DNA from 3 places in the Arthrobacter sp. NPDC080073 genome. Region 1 is predicted to be linked to each of the others. Evidence: riboswitches for the same ligand, from Rfam matches in the RefSeq annotation. Region 1 holds a riboswitch; each other region holds the start of a gene.

Region 1 (7,160 bases):
CGGGACTGGTGGCGCTCGAGGATGTGGAGGACGCGCCGGGGCTTCCTCCGCAGGCAGTGAGGGCGATGGCCAGAGCAAGAATGCCGAGCCCGGTGCCGAGTTGCTTCTTCATGGTTTGCTCCTTCGCTTGCACCGGCCGCGGACGTGCCGGAAGCTAACCCGTACGACGCCGCCGGGTGAAGAATGGTTCACAGGGCGTGAACCTTTTTAGTGGCGGGCACGTCGTATCGCACGAGAAGGGGAAGCCGAGCACCAAGGAGGCGCCGATGCCGCTCGACGAGGATGTGGTGGCCGCGATCTACCGCGACCACGGCGCAGCCCTGCGCCACTTCGTGCTGAGCTGCACGCCGGACGCGCACTTGGCCGAGGACGTGGTGCAGGAAACCATCCTTCGCGTGTGGCAGCACGCCCCGCAGATCACCGGCAGCCTGCGCAGCTATTTGTTCCGCACTGCCCGCAATGTCATCATCGACAACTACCGCAAGGCCCAGCGGCGCCCGGCAGAGGCTGCCGAACGCGACATGGCGGACCCGGAGGAGGCCACCGAGCGAGTGGACGAGCTCCTCAACCGGGTCCTTATGGAGGAGGCGCTCCTGCGGCTCAGCACTGAACACCGGGAGGTCCTGGTAGCCCTGCATTACGAACGTTTCACGGTTAACGAGGCCGCGCTGAGGCTTAACATCCCCAGCGGCACGGTGAAATCCCGGGCCTTCTACGCCGTCAGGGCGCTTCGCACGATTCTCGACGAAATGGGGGTGCAGCGGTGAACGAAACCGGACTTCACCAATTGCTGGGCGCCTACTTGCTCGGCGGCCTCGAGCCTGCCGAGGCCAAGGCTTTCGAAGCGCACTTGGCAAGCTGCGCTGATTGCCGGCTCGAGCTGGGCGAGCTGGAGAGCCTCCCTGCCCTCCTCGACGCCGTCCCCGTGCCCGACGCCGTCGCGCTCGCCGCCGGGCGCCCCGCCGTCGAGCCCTCCGCCGCAGTTCCGCCCGACGCCCGCTCACGTATGGGGGCTTTTTCAGAGACGCTACCGCAGCCGATTCTTGTGAAAATGGCGGCACGGCGGCGGAAATCCCGACGCCGGTGGACGGCCTTGGTGGGTGCCGTGGCCGCCGCTTGCCTGGGGTTGGGCATACTGGCGGGGCCGGTGTTGAACCAGCCGCCCAAACCTGACGCCAGCTACTCGCTGCAGACGGACAGCGGCCTGCAGCTCACTGTGGGGCTCGTCAGGAAGGCGTGGGGGACCGAGCTGCAACTGGAAGGCCGCAGCATGCCGGCGCAGGGCACGATGTACCTATGGGTCAAGGGCCGCGACGGCACGGAGGAAATGGCGTGCGGTTGGACGGCGACCTCCAGCGGCCACATCAAGGTCACGGGCGCGACGCCGGTCCAGCTCGCCGGGATTTCGGGCGTGGAACTGCGCGATGACGCCCAGAAGACGGTCGCGGTGATTTCAGTCCCGGGAAGCTAGGGGTTCCCAGGACCTAGGGGGTCAGCGTACGCGGCTAGGCGGATGCTGCTTCGCTGGGCTCGGGATCTGGCAGATCGCTTCCCCCCCAACTTGGCATGTCCAGTCGGTTGAAACTGTAGAGATGGATTCCGGAGATACCATCCGGGCGCGCCGTTAGTTCGGAAACCAGGCCTTCCGGTGAGTACTTGTCCACGCCCAGAAGCTTGCGCGCAAGGGTCCCTTTATTGCTGAGGAACTTCAAGGAGGTCCCGACGCCGATCTGGGTCGCCAGCGCCAGCAGTTTTGTCCTCGGAACGGCCCCGGGAACACCGGCCCACACCGGCAGGTCGACCCCTTCGCGGCGCAGGAGTGCTGCGTAATCGAGGACCTTCGGGGCGGAGAAACACATTTGCGTGACAACGTGCGTCGCCAGATGTTGTTTGGCCAACAGGGCATCCAGCAAGTCCAGCCCGCTCACGGAAGGATGCCCCTCGGGGTAACCGGCGATGCCCGCGGTGATGCTGCCGCCGGAGCACTCGGCGATGTCCGCCAAGAGGGGAAGGCTCGATCCATAGGGGCCGGCAGCTTGCGCGCCGTCTCCACCGATGGCGAAGACCTCCGTGATCCCGGCAGCCTCGCAGTCCCGGAGGATGCGGGAAAGCTGCGACCGGTGCTCCAGCCCGCGTGCCGAGAGGTGCGGAACCACGTTGTAGCCCAGAAGGCTGAGCTTGATGGAAGCCTCCATGGTCCGCGCGATCCCGTGATGGGGCAAGCAGGTAACGGTGAGCGTTGTGGAAAGCGGCACTGCGGCCTGGACTTTCTCGACGATTCCGTCTGAGGGAATGATTTCAATCCGGGTGGGGAACATGCTGGCTCCTTGCGGATCAGGCCGTCGCGTGGTGTGCGAGGAGGGTGCGGGCTTCCTGGCGGGTGGTGCCGGAGTCCTGGATGCCTTCGGCAATGTGCTCTAAGTGTGCGGGGATTTCGCGGCCTTTCTTGCGCATCGCGGTGGCCCAGAGGCGTCCGGCGCGGTAGGAGGAGCGGACCAGGGGGCCGGACATGACTCCGAGGAAGCCGATTTCCTCGGCTTCGGTGGCGAGCTCGACGAATTCCTGGGGTTTGACCCAGCGGTCCACGGGCAGGTGCCGTTCGGAGGGGCGCAGGTACTGGGTGATGGTGATCAGGTCACAGCCGGCGGCGTGCAGGTCGGCCAGTGCTTCGGAGATCTCTTCCCGGGTTTCGCCCATGCCCAGGATCAGGTTGGATTTGGTGACCATGCCGGCGGCCCGGCCCTGGGTGATGACGTCCAGGGAGCGGTCGTAGCGGAACGCGGGGCGGATGCGCTTGAAGATCCGGGGCACGGTTTCGACGTTGTGCGCGAAGACTTCCGGGTTCGAGTCGCAGATCGCTTTGATGTGTTCGGGTTTGCCGGAGAAGTCGGGGATGAGCAGTTCGACGCCGGTGCCGGGGTTCAGTTCGTGGATCTTGCGGACGGTTTCGGCGTAGAGCCAGACGCCTTCGTCTTCGAGGTCGTCGCGGGCGACGCCGGTGACGGTGGCGTAGCGCAGGGCCATGGCCTGGACGGAGCGGGCGACCTTGGTGGGTTCGAACCGGTCCACGGGGGAGGGTTTGCCGGTGTCGATCTGGCAGAAGTCGCAGCGGCGGGTGCATTCGGAGCCGCCGATGAGGAAGGTCGCTTCCTTGTCTTCCCAGCACTCGAAGATGTTCGGGCAGCCGGCTTCCTCGCAGACGGTGTGCAGGCCTTCCTTTTTCACGAGGTTCTTCAGGCCCACGAACTCCGGGCCCATCTGGACCTTGGCCTTGATCCACTCGGGCTTGCGTTCGACCGGGACGGCTTTGTTGCGCTGTTCAACGCGCAGCAGCTTACGGCCTTCGGGTGCCAGGGTCATGAGGAACTCCATAATTCAGGTGGCGCGGACGCACCACGTTGATTCGGTTCCTCCCCGCTCTGTATTGGACCTGAGAGTTTCCGCGTCTCCGCCTCGTGGCTGGACGCTTGCACCGTCGGTGAGTCCGGTTGCCCGGGCTGCTTTCCAGAGTTGCCTTGCCGCGGCGGTACATGGGCCTGAGAGATTCCTGGGGAGGATTTGCTCCTACGGCGCCTGCTGAAACGTACCGGCAGGGCTCTCCCGCCGCAGATCATAAGCACGTGCCGCCTTTCGGTGACACGTCTCACATGGTATCCGGTGCCTGTGCGGTGCGCAAAGGACGCCCCCGTTCCAGCCGAGGTTCCCACCACGCAGTGTCAAGGGTTTTGCTCTTGCCTGAGTGGTCGATATGCAAAATTGAGTGCTCGAAGACAAAAAATTGAGTGGTGTTTGGATTGGGGATTGAGTATTGGGGAACATCAAAAGATAAAAATTGTGAGTACCAGATTCTAGAACTCCACGATAAAGTCCTCCATCCGTTTAACAAAAAATGTTGCTTAATTTGCCTTTTCTGCCTAATTTGATTCTGAAGCATTTGCCTTACCGGTCGCCCCTCCCGATAACGCTCGTCGGAAGACAGGGTGAATCGAAAGTCAAGAACCTTAAGAATGTACGGCGCAGTTGCCGCCAGTTACTGGTCGCCGGGGCCGAAACTCACGTGCCCAGGTCCTCTGTTGAAGCGGTATCCGATCTCATAACGGGAGTAGATGACACCTCTGGCGTACTCATGCTTGATTTCCTCGGCGAACACTTCCGCCTCGTCTTGAGATGCGAAGACGCCAAGCACGGCATTAAATGGTTCCTCTTCATCGTGTTGGACGATCCACACCGCAGCCATGCTGACAGGGTACCTGAAAACTTGAGCGCCTTGACCTTTTTATAACGCCCGGTTGTCTAGTCGGAACGTTTTAAGCACAGAAAGCAATTAGCAAAGGGAGCCATGAAGAAAATATCCGTACTTGCCACGTCAGCCCTGTTACTGGCCTCGTTGTTCGCGGCAGGGCCGTCAACTGCCATTGAACAGTCGCCGAAGGCGCCAGACGCCCCCGCCGATGCTCCGGCATATGATCCAAAGGTCGCGGCGCCGAAACCTGGCGACCTGACTTGGGCCGAGGTAGCTACAGCCCAGCAGAGCTTGGGAACATTCACGGAAGAGACCCCCAAGAACCGAATCTCGAAGGAAGTCGCTGCTCCTACCAGCCTGTCGGCGATCGCCGGTGTTAGCGGCCAGCGTTGCACCATTGACACCGGAAACGTTTATAAACGGACATCAGGAAGCATCTATCCGTATGGAACTGTCGGGGGTCACCCAAAGACGACGTGCAATGTCTTCATGATCAGCATGTCCCAGACAACGAATCTGTATAAGACGGTTTGGTGGGGGCTTCAGCGAGTCGCAGGTCCGTTCAATAGCTTTAACCAGGGACAAGCATCCTTGATCCAGACATCTCCTGAGGTCGTTTGCGCGGACCTTCGTGAATCGACATTCAGGATGTTCGTCCGTAGTACTGGGACGTTCCCGACCGGGGCAGTGGGATCAGCCAGCGCCTGGGAAGGCGCCACCTTGAGGTGCGGGACCAAGTAGTAAGTTCAACGAGCTAAACAAGGTGGACGCCTTCGTTGCCCCACCAATATCTGCCCCTAGATCCTGCGGTAGCTGAGGTCGAAGATCATGCGCCCGGCCTCGTGGGCCTTGTTTTCGAAGCTGGTGCGGATGCGGCCATCGAAGCGCGGAGCCCACCCGCCCACGTGGTCCACTCCCTCGTTGGGGCCGGTGTGCTCCGTGCTGACAGGGGCGCGGCCTTCCTTGACAGGTGCCCCGCCAACCATGGATTCGACTCCGGATTCCCACACTTGGGTGAGGGGGCTGTCAGCGCCGGTCCGCTCGCCGCGGTGCACGTTCTCAAACTCGGTGGAGCCGGCGAGGACCTCGCGGACGTGGATGGCGTAGTTGGACCAGTCGGTGGCGATCCGCCACAGGCCACCCTTTTTGAGGGACCGCGCAGCGAGTTTGGCGAACGCGGGCTGGATGAGGCGGCGTTTGTGGTGCCGGGATTTGTGCCATGGGTCCGGGAAGAAGACCCAGAGCTCGCTCACCGAACCCGCGGGGAGCATGGTGGCCAGGACCTCCGGCGCGTTGGCCTCCACCACGCGCACGTTGCTGAGCCCGCGGCTGTTGATCTTGATCATCGTGTTGGCCAGGCCCGGGGTATAGACCTCCACGGCGAGGAAGTCCTTGTCCGGGTTCTGCTCCGCTGCGTGGCACACGGCGTCGCCGAGTCCCGAACCGATTTCGACAATCAGCGGTGCTTTGCGCCCAAACTCGGCTTCGGCGTCGAACACGTAGTCCGGGTGCACGGAGGTGTTGGCGACATGCCGCGGAACCTGGATGGCCCAGCGGTCCGAGTGCTCTTCCCACGCTGCCTGGCGGCGGCCCTGAAGGCGGGTCCCGCGGCGGACGAAACTGACCGGCCGGCCACCATATGTGCCAAAGGAGGCCTGGCTGCCAGGGGTCACGGGGCGCGAAGACTGCGGTGTTTCGGGGGATTCTGGGGTTTCACTCATCTCCTCCAGAATACCGTTGCAGGGCCAAACGCCCGCGGCGGAGCCTGCGTAAGTGGACAAACTGCCAGAATGGGTTGGTGACCCGTGCTTCAAGCTCCCCCGAGAACACCAAGCCGCACTCCGCCGTCCCGGAGATCCTCGTCGACGCCGAGATCGACGAGGTTCCCGCCGCCGAGCCCACCCAGGTCAAGACGCGCTCCGGACTCGTTTTCCTGGGGATCTGCCTGGTGCTTATCGGCCTGAACCTGCGGACGGTGTTTTCGAGCTTTTCGGCGGTTCTTCCGGAAGTCACCGCCGACGCCGGGCTGCCGGGCTGGGCAGTGGTTGTCCTCACCACAGTGCCGGTGACCTTATTGGGTGTCTTCGCACCGCTGGCGCCGGTCCTGGCGCGCCGTTTCGGTGCCGAAAGAGTATTGCTCGGCGCGATGGCAGTGCTAACGGCTGGGCTGCTGCTCCGTCCCGTGGACCTCGCCGGCGCCGGGCACTTGCCGGCCCTCCTTGCCGGCACCGCCGCGTGCGGCGCCGCGATCGCGCTATGCAACGTGCTGCTTCCCGGCGTGGTCAAGCGCGACTTCCCGCATCGGCTTGGGCTCATGGGCGGGCTGTATACGACGGCGATTTGCGCGTCCGCCGCACTTGGTGCCGGTTTCACCTATCCCGTCTTCACGGCGGCCGGGCACTGGACCTCGGCGCTGTGGTTCTGGGCGCTGCCCGCCGCCGTCGTACTTGTGCTTTTCCTGCCGCTGGCGGTCCGCCAGCATCCCGTCCGGCACAATGCCGCCGACGGCGGTGCGAACGTCTGGCGTTCCGCCGTCGCCTGGCAGGTCACCATCTTCATGGTGTTGCAGGCGATGATGTCCTTCAGCGTGTTTGCCTGGTTGGCGCCGATTCTGCGTGATCGCGGGATCGACGGCGGGACGGCCGGCTTGATCGTGTCCGTGTCGATTGTGCTGCAGATGCTTGGTTCGTTCATTGCCCCGGGGCTCGCGGCCCGTTTCAAGGATCAGCGCGTCATCAACACCGTGGTGGCGCTCATGACCGGCGGCGGCTTTGCCTTGAGCATCTTCGGTCCCACGAGTTTGATTTGGGTGTGGACCGGGCTGTTGGGCCTGGGCCAGGGGAGCCTCACGGCCGTGGCGTTGACCATGATCATGCTGCGTACCCGTGATTCGCATACCGCGGCGCACCTTTCGGGC
Region 2 (7,160 bases), on a different contig from region 1:
CCGGCGGCCACCAGCCCGGCGAAGTGCGCCATGTCCACCATGAGGTACGCGCCCACCAGGTCCGCGATCCGGCGGAACCCGGCGAAGTCCAGCTGGCGGGCGTAGGCGGACCAGCCGGCCACGATCAGGGCCGGCTTGTGCTCGAGCGCCAGGCGCTCCACCTCGGCCATGTCGATCCGGTGGTCCTCTTCGCGGACCTGGTACGGGATCACGTTGTAGAGGCGGCCGGAGAAGTTGATCCGCATGCCGTGGGTCAAGTGCCCGCCGTGGGCCAGGTTCAGGCCCATGATGGTGTCGCCCGGCTTGATCAGGGCGTGCATCACCGAAGCGTTCGCCTGGGCACCGGAGTGCGGCTGCACGTTCGCGTACCCGGCACCGAAGAGGGCCTTCACCCGGTCGATCGCGAGCTGCTCGATGACGTCCACGTGCTCACAGCCGCCGTAGTAGCGCTTGCCCGGATAGCCCTCGGCATACTTGTTCGTCAGCACCGAACCCTGCGCCTGCATGACAGCCACGGCGGTGTGGTTCTCCGAGGCGATCATTTCCAGGCCCGACCTCTGGCGGTTCAGCTCGTCGTCGATCTTCGCCGCGATCTCCGGATCCAGCTCGGACAACACCGTGTCCAGGCTCGGCGAAACGACCTGCTCGAAAGCGGTGGTTCCGGTGCCTGCGGCCCCGGTTGCGGCGCTCACAGCTCGCCGCCGTTCTTGGAAGCGTATTCCTCAGCGGAAAGCAGCGGACCGTCGGACTCGGCGGCCACCTTGAACAGCCACCCCGCACCGTACGGATCGTTGTTGATCAGCGCAGGATCCTCTACGACGGCCGAATTCACTTCCGTGACCTCGCCCGTCACCGGGGAGTACAGGTCCGACACGGACTTGGTGGACTCCACCTCGCCGCAGGTCTCCCCCGCGGTCACAGCGGAACCGACCTCCGGCAGGTCAACGTACACGATGTCGCCGAGGGCATCGGTGGCCACGGCGGAGATTCCGATGGACACAAGGTTCCCGGCCTCGCGGGCAACCCACTCGTGCTCGTCGGAGTACTGCAGTTCAGGTGCAACTTTTGCCATGTTTTTTCCTTTGGGTTGGTCTAAAAACAAATTGTGGTCGGGTGACGCGGCGCGAGTGCGCCATCCTCTGCATGCTCGCTCGTTCCTCGCTTAGACGCATGCTGCCGGATACCTCACTCCCGCCGCTAGAAGTCAGTTCAGTTTTCGGGGCCAACAGTTCCGGAAAAGAACGCTGGCCCTTTCGGTTTTAGTCGGTAACCCTGGTTCCCGTGGGCCCAACCTCCGGCAGGTGGCTCATCATCCAGCACCTTTGGCTTTCGAAAGCGAGCCAAAGGTGCCGGACTGAAACTGAACCCGAGGTGAGCTGAGAGCCGCCGCTGGCCGGGAGGATCCGGAAGCGTGCGTCTAAGGGAGCGACACGTCCGCTCAGCGGGCGTCTTCGCGACCGAGCACGCGGAGGATTCTTCCGTCCCGCGGCTCCCAGCCACCCCGGATCGCATGCACCCGAAACCTACTTGGCGCGCTTGTAGAAAGGCAGTGCGACAACTTCGAAGGCCTCCGGCTTGCCGCGCAGGTCTATGTCCAGGGCCGTGCCGGGCTCGGCGTGTTCGACGTCGACGTAAGCCATCGCGACCGGGTAGCCGAGGGTGGGGCTGGGCTGGCCGGAGGTGACTTCGCCGACCACAGTGCCGTCCTTGAGGACCGGGTAGTGGCTGCGGCCGGCGCGGCGGCCCAGGCCCTTGAGGCCAACCAGCTTGCGGCCGCTGGTGGAACCGGCGCCCTCAGCCTTGAGGGCTTCCAGGGCGGCGCGGCCTACGAAGTCGCTTTCCTTGGCCAGCGAAACTACCGGACCCAGGCCTGCCGAGAAGGGGTTGCCTTCGCGGGAGAGTTCGTTGCCGTAGAGCGGCATGCCGGCTTCGAGGCGCAGGGAGTCGCGCGAGGCCAGGCCGGCGGGGATTAGCTCGCCGTCCTCGGCAACTGCGGCGATTGCCTGCCACAGGGCGGCAGCATCATCGTTGTCCACGAAGATCTCGAAGCCGTCCTCGCCCGTGTAGCCGGTGCGAGCGAGCAGCAGTTCCGTGGTGTTCCCGGCAAAGGTGAAGGGCACCTCGACGGCGGCGTAGTACTTGAGCTCGGTGACCAGCGAATGCTGTTCCGCCGGGACCAGGCGGAGGAGGATCTCTTCCGCCTTGGGACCCTGGACGGCGATTAGCGAGGTTGCCGAGGAGGCATCCTCGACCACGACGTCAAAGTTGGCGGCGCGCTGCTTCAGTGCCTCGGCCACGACCTTGGCGTTGCCGGCGTTCGGGACCACGAGGAACTTGGCATCGCCGCGGCGGTACGTGATGAGGTCATCGATGATGCCGCCGTCTTCCTGGCAGATCAGCGAGTACTTGGCTTTGCCAACCGCGACCGCCGACAGCTTCCCGACGAGGGCGTAGTCGAGGAAGGCAGCGGCGTCCGGGCCGGTGACCCAGACTTCGCCCATGTGGGAAAGGTCGAACAGGCCAGCGGACTGGCGGACGGCGTGGTGTTCGGCCAGTTCCGAGTCGTATTTCAGGGGCATCTGCCAGCCACCGAAATCGGTGAAGGAAGCGCCGGCGATTTTGTGCTGCTCATAGAGAGCCGTGTAGTTCTCAGTCATTGCGTCAGTCCTTAGCTTTCGAAGGGTTCTGTGGATTCCTCGAACTCTTCGAGGGGTGGGCAGGAGCAGACCAGGTTACGGTCGCCGGCGGCACCGTCGATGCGGCCCACGGGCGGGAAGTACTTGTCCTGCTTCAGGTGGTGGACCGGGAAGACGGCCTGCTCGCGGGAGTACTCACGGTTCCAGTCCGAGGAGACGACGGCGGCCGCGGTGTGCGGTGCGTGGCGCAGCGGGCTGTTCTCCACCGTGAAGTCCCCGTGGGCGACCTGGTCGATTTCCTTGCGGATGGTGATCATGGCTTCGATGAACCGGTCGATCTCGCCAAGGTCCTCGGACTCGGTGGGCTCCACCATCAGAGTCCCCGCGACCGGAAACGCCAGGGTGGGGGCATGGAAACCGTAATCGATCAGGCGCTTGGCCACATCCTCCGCGGTCACGCCGGTCTTGGCGGTCAGTTCGCGCAGGTCCAGGATGCACTCATGGGCCACCAGCCCGCCTTCACCGGTGTACAGCACCGGGAAGTACTCGTTCAGGCGCGAGGCGATGTAGTTCGCGGCCAGCAGCGCGGACTTCGTCGCCTCGGTCAGGCCTTCGCCGCCCATGAGCTTCACGTACGCCCAGGAAATCGGCAACACACCCGCCGAACCGAAGCGTGAGGCGGAGATCGCAACGCCAGTCCCTGGCAAAGAAGCGCCGTCTTCGTGTGCTGCCTTGTTGGCATCGCCCGGCATGAACGGTGCAAGGTGCGCCTTGGCAGCGACCGGGCCCACGCCCGGTCCGCCGCCGCCGTGCGGGATGCAGAAGGTCTTGTGCAGGTTCAGGTGGGACACGTCGCCGCCGAACTTGCCCGGCTGGGCCAGGCCCACCAGGGCGTTCAGGTTGGCGCCGTCGACGTACACCTGGCCGCCGGCAGCATGCACCGAGTCGCAGATCTCGCGCACGTCCGCGTCGTACACGCCGTGCGTGGAGGGGTAGGTGATCATGATGGCCGAGAGGACGTCCTTGTTGGCGTCGATCTTCGCCTGCAGATCCGCGTGGTCAATGGTGCCGTCGGCTGCGGTGGCCACCACCACCACCTTCATGCCGGCCAACACTGCCGAGGCGGCGTTGGTGCCGTGGGCGGAAGCCGGGATGAGGCAGACGTTGCGCTGGAGGTCACCGCGGGAGTGGTGGTAGCCGCGTATGGCCAGCAGGCCCGCGAGTTCGCCCTGGGAACCGGCGTTGGGCTGGATGGAGACCTGGTCGTAACCGGTGATCTCGGTCAGGTCAGCTTCCAAATCTTCGATCAGTTCGCGCCAGCCTTCGGTCTGGGAATCCGGGGCGAACGGGTGGATCGAGGCGAACTCCGGCCAGGAGATGGCTTCCATCTCGGCGGTGGCGTTCAGCTTCATCGTGCACGATCCCAGCGGGATCATGGTGCGGTCCAACGCCAGGTCCCGGTCCGAGAGCTTGCGGATGTAGCGCAGCAGCTGGGTTTCGGAACGGTGGGTGTTGAACACGGGGTGCTGCAGGTAGTCCGAAGAGCGCTCGACGGCGGCCTCCAGGGCGAAGCCCTCGCCCCCGTCTGCGAGCGAAGCGCCGAACGCTGCGGCCACGTCGCCGAGGATTTCTTCAGTTGTTGTCTCGTCAACGGAGATTCCTACGGTGTCGGCGTCGATGCCGCGCAGGTTGATGCCCTTGGCCTCGGCGGCGGCGACGATTCCGGCAGCCTTGCCCGGGACCCGGACGGTGACGGTGTCGAAGAAGCTGCCGTGCAGGACCTCAAGGCCCGCGGCCTTCAAGGACGCGGCCAGGGTCCGGGCGTGGTTGTGGGCGGTCTCGGCGATCGCCTTCAGGCCATCGGGGCCGTGGTACACGGCGTACATCGAGGAAACGATGGCCAACAGGGCCTGCGCGGTGCAGATGTTGGACGTCGCCTTCTCGCGGCGGATGTGCTGCTCACGGGTCTGCAGCGCGAGTCGGTAGGCGGGGGTGCCGGCGTCGTCCTTGGAAACGCCCACCAGACGGCCCGGCATCGACCGCTCCAGGCCCTTCTGGACAGCCATGTACGCCGCGTGCGGGCCGCCGAAGAACAGCGGCACCCCGAAACGCTGGGTGGAGCCGACGGCGATGTCGGCGCCCTGCTCGCCCGGAGGCGTGATCAGGGTCAGGGCCAGCAGGTCCGCGGCGACGGTGACGAGGGCGCCGCGTTCCTTGGCGGCGGCGATCACGCCGGAGTGGTCGAACACCCGGCCGGAAACCCCCGGCTGCTGCAGCACGATCCCGTTGATCTCGCCCTCGGGCAGGCCCCGGGACAGGTCCGCGATCTCCACCTCGAAGCCCAGCGCCTCGGCACGGCCCTTCACGATCGCGATGGTCTGCGGCAGGCAGTCGGCATCCAGGACGGTCTTGCCGTCATGGGCGGACTTGTTCTTGTTCGCCCGGCGCATCATCAGGACCGCTTCGGCCACGGCCGTGGCTTCGTCCAGCAGGGAAGCGTTGGCGATCGGCAGGCCCACGAGGTCCTGGACCATGGTCTGGAAGTTCAGCAGCGCCTCGAGCCGGCCCTGGGAGATTTCCGGCTGGTATGGGGTGTAGGCCGTGTACCAGGCCGGGGATTCGAGGATGTTGCGACGGATCACCGGCGGAGTCACCGTGTCGTAATAGCCCTGGCCGATCATCTGCACGGCCGTCTTGTTCTTGGCCGCCAGTTTGCGCAGTTCCGCCAGGACCTCGACCTCGCTGAGGGCGTCGGTGCCGTGCTTGGACAGCCTCAAGGCGACGTCCTGGCGGATGTCATTGGGAACCGCGGTGTCCACGAGCGAATCGACACTGTCGTAACCGACAGACTTGAGCATGATGTCAATATCGGCCTGGCGGCGGGCGCCGATATGCCGGTCCACGAACGTAGTGGAGGTTGAGCTAACCGTCACGAAGGAACTCCATTAATAAGGCGGCGCAGGGTACGCCACAGCTAATCGGGTTCCTCCCCGCTCTGTATTGGACCTGAGAGTTTCCGCGAATCCGTGCTTGTGGCACTGGTTCGCTTGCACCGTCGGTGAGCACGCGTCAGCGTGCTGCTTTCCAGAGTTGCCTTGCCGCGGCGGTACGGGGGCCTGAGAGATTCCTGGGGAGGATTTGCTCCTACGGCGCCTGCATCACATGCCTGCAGGACTCTCCCGCCGCAGATCAAAGGCGTATTCAGTTATATGAATCTACAGTGGTTGCCGGTGACGGCTGCCACAACTATCAATTGTCCTATGGACTGCCCGCGTCCGCAAATATGGTCAGCGAGCTGCCCGACTTTCCCAACTGACTCGCACTTATTGTCGTTTTGGAGCCTCAAAACGACATCTACTGCGAGTCAGTTGGGCTGCCGGTCAGTTACGGAGGCGCTCGACGGCGGCCAGCAGCGCTCCGACGTCGGCGCTCCTCGCGCTGGCCTTGGCTTGCGTATCACCGGCGCCGCCTTCAAGCATCGCATTGAAGTAAAGGCCGTCGCCCATGTACCGGACCGCTTTGGCCATTTCGGGCCCCACTTCCTCGGCGAGCACGTCGAGCCATTGTTGCTGGATCCCGGCGAAACGCCTGCGCGTTTCTTCATGGGCTACTTCCGCGAGGCGCGTGGCCGCTACAAACACCCGGTCCAAGGGAGTATCCGCCCACAGGGACGACTTGATAAAGAACGCGGCCGCGCCTTCGGGGGCTGTCTTCATTGCCTCGATGTCCAGTGCGGCCAGCCCGTCCATGCGTTCGAGCAAGGAACTGATCATGGCTTCCTTGTTCGGGAAATGGTAGAGCAAGCCGCCCTTGGAGACACCTGCGCGCTTGGCGACGGCGTCCAGGGTGGCAGCCCGCTCCCCCACCTCGATCAGCAGGGCTTCAAAGGCATCCAGGACAGCGTCCCGGGCAATAGGTTTTCGCGGCATGGTGTCCATCATCCCTTAGTTCGATGTGGCAATTTTATGAGTCGGATTGAAACTATACCGTCCAGACGGTACAGTTATGTCCATGTTCAGCCCGTCCACAACCCAGCACCCCCGCACCCCTTCGATCCAATCCGCCCCGTGGCGAGATTGGGCTGCCCTGGCACTCCTGATGTTCCCCGTGCTGCTGGTGGCTGTGGACAATACGGCGCTGACATTTGCCCTGCCGCAGATCGCGCGTTCGCTCGACGTCGGGGGCGTGCAGCTCCTTTGGGTCGTTGATGCGTATGCGCTTGTCCTCGCCGCGCTGTTGGTGTCCATGGGAAACCTGGGAGACAGGATCGGCCGCCGCCGCTTGCTGTTAATCGGCAGCACGGGGTTCGCAGCCGTTTCCGCGGCCACCGCCTTCGCGCCGTCGGCTGAATGGCTCATCGCCGGACGTGCCGGCATGGGCATCTTCGGAGCCATGCTCATGCCGTCCACGCTGTCCTTGATCCGCAACATCTTCCCGGACCCGAACCGCCGCCGGCTCGCCGTCGCCGTGTGGGCCGCCGGATTCTCCGGCGGCGCCGCGCTCGGACCGATCTTCGGTGGCTGG
Region 3 (7,160 bases), on a different contig from region 1:
GGCGATCATTTCCAGGCCCGACCGCTGACGGTTCAACTCGTCGTCGATCTTCGCCGCGATCTCCGGATCCAGCCCGGACAACACCGTGTCCAGGCTCGGCGACACAACCTGCTCGAACGCTGTGGTTCCGGTGCCCGCGGCCCCGGTTGCGGCGCTCACAGCTCGCCGCCGTTCTTGGAAGCGTATTCCTCAGCGGAAAGCAGCGGACCGTCGGACTCGGCGGCGACCTTGAAGAGCCACCCCGCACCGTACGGATCGTTGTTGATCAGCGCAGGATCCTCCACGACGGCGGAGTTCACTTCCGTGACCTCGCCCGTCACCGGGGAGTACAGGTCCGACACGGACTTCGTGGACTCCACCTCGCCGCAGGTCTGCCCCGCGGTCACAGCGGAACCGACCTCGGGCAAGTCAACGTACACGATGTCGCCCAGGGCGTCAGCGGCAACCGCGGAGATCCCAATCCCCACAGGCCCAGCCCCATCAGCGGCAACCCACTCGTGCTCAGCCGAATACTTCAACTCGGCAGCTACTTTGCTCATCTCATTTCCTTCTCTCTTCTGGTTCACAAAACTTGTTGTTCGGTTGGGGATTTCCAGGTGGGCTACTTGGCGCGCTTGTAGAAGGGCAGTGCGACGACTTCGAAGGCCTCCGGCTTTCCGCGCAGGTCGACGTCCAGGACCGTGCCGGGTTCGGCGTGTTCGACGTCGACGTACGCCAAAGCGACGGGGTAGCCGAGGGTGGGGCTGGGCTGGCCGGAGGTGACTTCGCCGATGAGCGTCCCGTTCTTGAGCACCGAATAGTGGGCGCGGGCGGCTCGGCGGCCGAGGCCCTTGAGGCCCACGAGTTTTTGGCCGATGGACATTCCGACGCCGGCAGCCTTGATCGCCGTCAGCGCCTCCTTGCCTACGAAGTCGCTTTCCTTGGCGAGCGAGACCACGGGGCCCAGGCCGGCAGCGTAGGCATTGACGTAGCGGGAGAGTTCGTTGCCGTAGAGGGGCATGCCCGCCTCCAGGCGGAGGGAGTCGCGGGAGGCCAGGCCGGCGGGGATGAGCCCGTGTCCGGCGCCGAGTTCCAGTAGCGCGTCCCAGAGTCCGGCAGCGTCTTCGTTGGGGATGTAGACTTCGAAGCCGTCCTCGCCCGTGTACCCGGTGCGGGCCACCAGCAGGTCCTGACCGTTAATTTCCGCCTCGACCGCGGCGTAATACTTCAGCTCCTTGACCAGCGGGTGCTGCTCGGCCGGAACCAGGGCCAGCAGGATGGCTTCTGCCTTCGGTCCTTGGACGGCGATCAGGGACGTCTCGGCGGAGACATCCTTCACCGTGACATCGAATCCGGCGGCCCGTTCGGCCAAGGCGGCGACCACGACCTTGGCGTTGCCCGCGTTCGGGACCACGAGGAACGTGGCGTCGCCGCGGCGGTAGGTGATGAGGTCGTCGATGATGCCGCCGTCTTCCTGGCAGATCAGCGAGTACTTGGCCTTGCCAACCGACATGGCGGAGATTTTGCCGACCAGGGCGTAGTCCAGGAAGGCCGCGGCTTCCGGGCCGGTGACCCAGACTTCGCCCATGTGGGAAAGGTCGAACAGGCCCGCGGACCGGCGGACGGCGTGGTGCTCGGCCAGTTCGGAGGAGTACTTCAGGGGCATCTGCCAGCCACCGAAATCGGTGAAGGAAGCGCCGAGTTTCTTGTGCTGCTCATAGAGAGCCGTGTAGTTCTCAGTCATTGCGTCAGTCCTTAGCTTTCGAAGGGTTCTGTGGATTCCTCGAACTCTTCGAGGGGTGGGCAGGAGCAGACCAGGTTGCGGTCGCCTGCGGCACCGTCGATGCGGCCCACGGGCGGGAAGTACTTGTCCTGCTTGAGGTGGTGGACCGGGAAGACGGCCTGCTCGCGGGAGTACTCACGGTTCCAGTCCGAGGAGACGACGGCGGCCGCGGTGTGCGGTGCGTGGCGCAGCGGGCTGTTCTCCACCGTGAAGTCCCCGTGGGCGACCTGGTCGATTTCCTTGCGGATGGTGATCATGGCTTCGATGAACCGGTCGATCTCGCCAAGGTCCTCGGACTCGGTGGGCTCCACCATCAGAGTCCCCGCGACCGGAAACGCCAGGGTGGGGGCATGGAAACCGTAATCGATCAGGCGCTTGGCCACATCCTCCGCGGTGACGCCGGTCTTGGCGGTCAGTTCGCGCAGGTCCAGGATGCACTCATGGGCCACGAGCCCGCCTTCGCCGGTGTAGAGCACCGGGAAGTACTCGTTCAGGCGCGAGGCGATGTAGTTCGCGGCCAGCAGCGCGGACTTCGTGGCCTCGGTCAGGCCTTCGCCGCCCATGAGCTTCACGTACGCCCAGGAAATCGGCAACACACCCGCGGAGCCGTAGCGGGAGGCGGAAATCGCAACGCCATGTCCGTCTTCGTGTGCTGCCGTGTTAGCGTCGCCTGGCATAAACGGTGCCAGGTGCGCCTTGGCCGCGACCGGGCCCACGCCCGGTCCGCCGCCGCCGTGCGGAATGCAGAAGGTTTTGTGGAGGTTCAGGTGGGACACGTCGCCGCCGAACTTGCCCGGCTGGGCCAGGCCGACCAGGGCGTTCAGGTTGGCGCCATCAACGTACACCTGGCCACCGGCTGCATGCACGGAGTCGCAGATTTCGCGCACGTCCGCGTCGTACACGCCGTGCGTGGACGGGTAGGTGATCATGATGGCCGAAAGCACGTCCTTGTTGGCCTCGATCTTGGCCTGCAGGTCCGTGTGGTCGATGGTGCCGTCGGCCGCGGTGGCCACCACCACCACCTTCATGCCGGCCAACACGGCCGAGGCGGCGTTGGTGCCGTGGGCCGAAGCCGGGATGAGGCAGACGTTGCGCTGGGCCTCACCGCGGGAGTGGTGGTAGCCGCGGATCGCCAGCAGGCCCGCGAGTTCGCCCTGGGAACCGGCGTTGGGCTGGATGGAAACCTGGTCATAGCCCGTGATCTCGCTCAGCTGGGATTCCAGGTCCGTGATCAGCTCACGCCAGCCCTCGGTCTGGGAATCCGGGGCGAAGGGGTGGATCGAGGCGAATTCCGGCCAGGAGATCGCTTCCATCTCGGCGGTCGCGTTCAGCTTCATCGTGCACGATCCCAGCGGGATCATGGTGCGGTCCAGCGCCAGGTCCCGGTCCGAGAGCCTGCGGATGTAGCGCAGCAGCTGGGTCTCGGAACGGTGCGTGTTGAACACCGGGTGCTGCAGGTAGTCCGACGTTCGCTCGACGGCGGCCTCCAGGGCGAAGCCCTCCGTGTCGTACGTGAGGCCAGCCCCGTAAGCAGCCACGATGGAAAATGCGTCCATGACTGCGGCGATGGTCTTTTCTGTGGTCTTTTCGTCTGCTGAGACGCCGACAAGATCGCCCGTGATAAGCTGGAGATTTATGCGCTTTGCGGCAGCTGCTGCAATGACTTGTTTAGCTTTCCCGGGGACCCGGACGGTGACGGTGTCGAAGAAGCTGCCGTGCAGGACCTCAAGGCCCGCGGCCTTCAAGGACGCAGCCAGGGTCCGGGCGTGGTTGTGCGCGGTCTCGGCGATCGCCTTCAGGCCATCAGGGCCGTGGTAGACGGCGTACATCGAGGACACGATCGCCAACAGGGCCTGCGCGGTGCAGATATTGGACGTCGCCTTCTCGCGGCGAATGTGCTGCTCGCGGGTCTGCAGCGCCAGGCGGTAGGCGGGAGTGCCGGCGTCGTCCTTGGAAACGCCCACCAAACGGCCCGGCATCGACCGCTCCAGGCCCTTCTGCACCGCCATGTACGCCGCGTGCGGGCCGCCGAAGAACAGCGGCACCCCGAAACGCTGGGTGGAGCCGACGGCGATGTCGGCACCCTGCTCCCCCGGAGGCGTGATCAGGGTCAGGGCGAGGAGGTCAGCGGCAACGGTGACGAGGGCGCCGCGTTCCTTCGCGGCGGCGATCACGCCCGAGTGGTCGAACACCCGGCCGGAAACGCCAGGCTGCTGCAGCACGATGCCGTTGATCTCGCCGTCGGGCAGGCCCCGGGACAGGTCCGCGATCTCCACCTCGAAGCCCAGCGCCTCGGCACGGCCCTTCACGATCGCGATGGTCTGCGGGAGGCAGTCGGCGTCCAGGACGGTCTTGCCGTCATGGGCGGACTTGTTCTTGTTGGCCCGGCGCATCATCAGGACGGCTTCGGCGACGGCGGTGGCTTCGTCCAGCAGGGAGGCGTTGGCGATGGGCAGGCCCACGAGGTCCTGGACCATGGTCTGGAAGTTCAGCAGTGCCTCGAGCCGGCCCTGGGAGATTTCCGGCTGGTACGGGGTGTAGGCGGTGTACCAGGCCGGGGATTCGAGGATGTTGCGGCGGATCACCGGCGGAGTCACCGTGTCGTAGTAGCCCTGGCCGATCATCTGCACGGCCGTCTTGTTCTTGGCCGCCAGCCTGCGCAGCTCAGCCAGGACCTCGACCTCGCTGAGGGCGTCGGTGCCGTGCTTGGACAGCCTCAGTGCGACGTCCTGGCGGATGTCATTGGGAACCGCGGTGTCCACGAGCGAATCGACACTGTCGTAACCGACAGACTTGAGCATGATGTCAATGTCGGCCTGGCGGCGGGCGCCGATATGACGGTCCACGAAAGCGGTGGGGGTTGATTGAATAGTCAAAAGGAACTCCAAGGTAGGGCCGGCCACAGTGACACGGCTTCGGTTTGGGTTCCTCCCCGCTCTGTATCGGACCTGAGAGATTCCGCAGAACGCATTGTCGCGTTGTGTTCCGCTTGCACCGTCGGTGAGCCGGGCCGAAGCCTGGCTGCTTTCCAGAGTTGCCTCGCCGCGGCGGTACGGGGGCCTGAGAGATTCCTGGGGAGGATTTGCTCCTACGGCGCCTGCCCGGTTGATGACTGGGAGGACTCTCCCGCCACGGTTCGAAAGGCATATTCAGATTTGGGTGATTCGGCTCACACCATACACACAACGTCAGTGGCGGGGCAACATCTGCTTGCGGACATTGCTATTGGCGGCGGGTTTACTTGTGCATGGCCGCATGAATCTGGAGCGCAAACCAAAGCTGGGCCAACGTGGACGTTTCAGTCATGTCGAGCCCCGTCAACTCGCTGATTTTCCGGATGCGGTAGATGATGGTTTGGCGATGGGCAAAGAGCGCCGCGGCAGTCTTTTGCCACGACCTCTGAGTGTCCAAGTAGGTCTTCAAAGTCACGATGAGATCGCCTTCCTGGCTCTGTTCATACGTGAAGATCGGGCCGAGCAGCCGCTGAACCAACGCCGTTCCCTCCTCGAAACTCGTGAGCCCCAGCCACGAAGGCCCCTCGGCGTAACGGGTCAGGCTTACGGCATTGCCTTTCGCTGAACCGAGCGCCCACAGCGATTCCTGGAGTGCGCGTTGGACGCCCCCGGCAGACGTCGGCGAGCTGATGCCAATCCGGACCCCGGGCCCCGCGCAGTGGATCAAAACGTCATCGGTCACCGCCGCGGTTACCGCCACATGAAGGGTATTGAGACGCCGCAGGCAAGCGGCCTGGAGTCCGTGGCGCCACAGTTCCGCGTGAATGTTCGCCAGCCGCTCGCCGTCGTCGGCCCCTATCGAAACCACCACGAAATTCTGCGCGGAAATCTCAAAATCGCTGAGCCTGATCTCCAGCTCCGCGATCCCGAGGCGTCCATCGAACGCCTGCAGGAGGAATTCGCCCGCTAGGCGGTGCCGCCCTTCCAGGGACAGGGCCGTTCGGGAGAGTTCCAGCCCGAGCACCGTCGCCGCATGCAGAAGCACGACGGCGTCAGGGTGCGGATCGCTTTTCGGCAGCACCACAAGCACCGCATCGGCGTGGGTAGGGATGTCCATCATCAACACGTGCCGGTCCCGCAGCCGATGCCATTGGAATTTCTTTCCGCCCATGGGTATATGCCCCGTGAAGGGGGCCAATTCCGCTTGCAGGAAGTCCGGCAGCGGCTCACCATCCGGATGCCAGGGATGGAGGCATCGCCGGTCCACGACGAAAAGCTCCGCATTGAGCTCCGCCGCGAGTCCTTGGAGAAGGCCTTGCCAGTGGTCCTCAATTGTTCCCGCCGTACGAAGCAAGTCATACACCCGTGCGGTCTGACGCAGGCGTCGAGATTCCTCCAAAAGGGAAGCTTCAGCCACGGTTCGCGCGATAGCAATGAAGGGCAATGGATACGGAATGCTAATCAGCGGAAGCGGCAACTGCTCGCAGGCCGCCAGGAACTCCGGCAGCAGCTCCGGAGCATGCATCTTTTCCCCGATGGCAAGGGCACTGGCACCTGCATCGACGAGCGCTTCGGCGAGCGCTACTTGGCCTTGGGGGTCGGCCGGGATGGACAGGCCATTGGTCATCATCAGTTCGCCGCCAGTGACCCATTCCCACAGCCTCGGCAGGTCGGAAGTGTGTGCCCAGGTGATCCGGTTGTCCCCACCTGCCGCCCCGGCCAGGAACGTGAGTCCAAGCTGCGGTTCCGCCACGAGCTCAGCCACAGTAATCGCCATGGAAATGCGCTCCCAGATCGTTGGTTTCCGGCCGATTTCACGGTACTTAGACATTTGTATAAGAGCCTCGGCCATTTGTAGTCAATCTACCGCTATACGCCGTGATGCACGTCACTAAGACTTGGATTACCTACTTCCCCTCAAGGGCGAGCATCCCGCCTCCCAACACCGCTGCCAGCATCGCCGCCCGGCAGCAAAGCTACCGAAGGATCCCGGCATGACAACGCATCAGCCCATCGGCCCCGTCGACGCAACAAAAGTTCCCCGGTACGCGGGCCTCGGCACTTTCGCCAGGCTCCCCCAAATCGACCGCGTTCCGGACTACGACATTGCGATCGTCGGTGTACCGTTCGACGGCGGAACGTCCTTCCGGCCCGGCGCCCGTTTCGGCCCTGCCGCGGTCCGCGAAGCCTCCCGCCTTCTGCGTCCGGGGTACCACCCGGAATTGGACGTTGAGCCCGTCAACGAAGTCCAGGTTGTGGACGCCGGCGACATCGCCTGCACCCCCTACGACATTGCACGGGCCGTCCGTGAAATCGAAGGGCAGGCATTGCCCCTGATCGGTGAGGACAAGAAGCTCATCTCGATCGGTGGCGACCACACCATCGCCCTCCCGATGCTCAGGGCCCTGAACAAAGTCCACGGACCGGTCGCGTTGCTGCACTTC

Evidence for each region. Region 1 has a riboswitch for glycine ahead of lipA (lipoyl synthase). Riboswitches for the same ligand answer to the same signal wherever they lie in the genome.
Region 2: it holds a riboswitch for glycine, as region 1 does, so the genes downstream of both, gcvP (aminomethyl-transferring glycine dehydrogenase) here and lipA (lipoyl synthase) in region 1, are expected to answer to the same signal.
Region 3: it holds a riboswitch for glycine, as region 1 does, so the genes downstream of both, gcvP (aminomethyl-transferring glycine dehydrogenase) here and lipA (lipoyl synthase) in region 1, are expected to answer to the same signal.

Annotation. Positions count from the first base shown of each region.
Region 1 covers NZ_JBFBKR010000013.1:106,423-113,582, forward strand. The annotation lists gene AB0O52_RS15530 (hypothetical protein) at 1-112, opposite strand, end outside; gene AB0O52_RS15535 (sigma-70 family RNA polymerase sigma factor) at 267-767, shown strand; gene AB0O52_RS15540 (zf-HC2 domain-containing protein) at 764-1,471, shown strand; gene AB0O52_RS15545 (methylenetetrahydrofolate reductase) at 1,506-2,318, opposite strand; gene lipA (lipoyl synthase) at 2,335-3,360, opposite strand; glycine riboswitch at 3,515-3,613, opposite strand; gene AB0O52_RS15555 (hypothetical protein) at 4,031-4,237, opposite strand; gene trmB (tRNA (guanosine(46)-N7)-methyltransferase TrmB) at 5,041-5,964, opposite strand; gene AB0O52_RS15565 (MFS transporter) at 6,042-7,160, shown strand, end outside.
Region 2 covers NZ_JBFBKR010000014.1:88,704-95,863, forward strand. The annotation lists gene glyA (serine hydroxymethyltransferase) at 1-692, opposite strand, end outside; gene gcvH (glycine cleavage system protein GcvH) at 689-1,072, opposite strand; gene gcvT (glycine cleavage system aminomethyltransferase GcvT) at 1,524-2,657, opposite strand; gene gcvP (aminomethyl-transferring glycine dehydrogenase) at 2,669-5,569, opposite strand; glycine riboswitch at 5,731-5,828, opposite strand; gene AB0O52_RS16165 (TetR/AcrR family transcriptional regulator) at 6,017-6,565, opposite strand; gene AB0O52_RS16170 (MFS transporter) at 6,648-7,160, shown strand, end outside.
Region 3 covers NZ_JBFBKR010000006.1:188,058-195,217, forward strand. The annotation lists gene glyA (serine hydroxymethyltransferase) at 1-159, opposite strand, end outside; gene gcvH (glycine cleavage system protein GcvH) at 156-539, opposite strand; gene gcvT (glycine cleavage system aminomethyltransferase GcvT) at 602-1,723, opposite strand; gene gcvP (aminomethyl-transferring glycine dehydrogenase) at 1,735-4,638, opposite strand; glycine riboswitch at 4,801-4,901, opposite strand; gene AB0O52_RS09900 (PucR family transcriptional regulator ligand-binding domain-containing protein) at 5,000-6,493, opposite strand; gene speB (agmatinase) at 6,711-7,160, shown strand, end outside.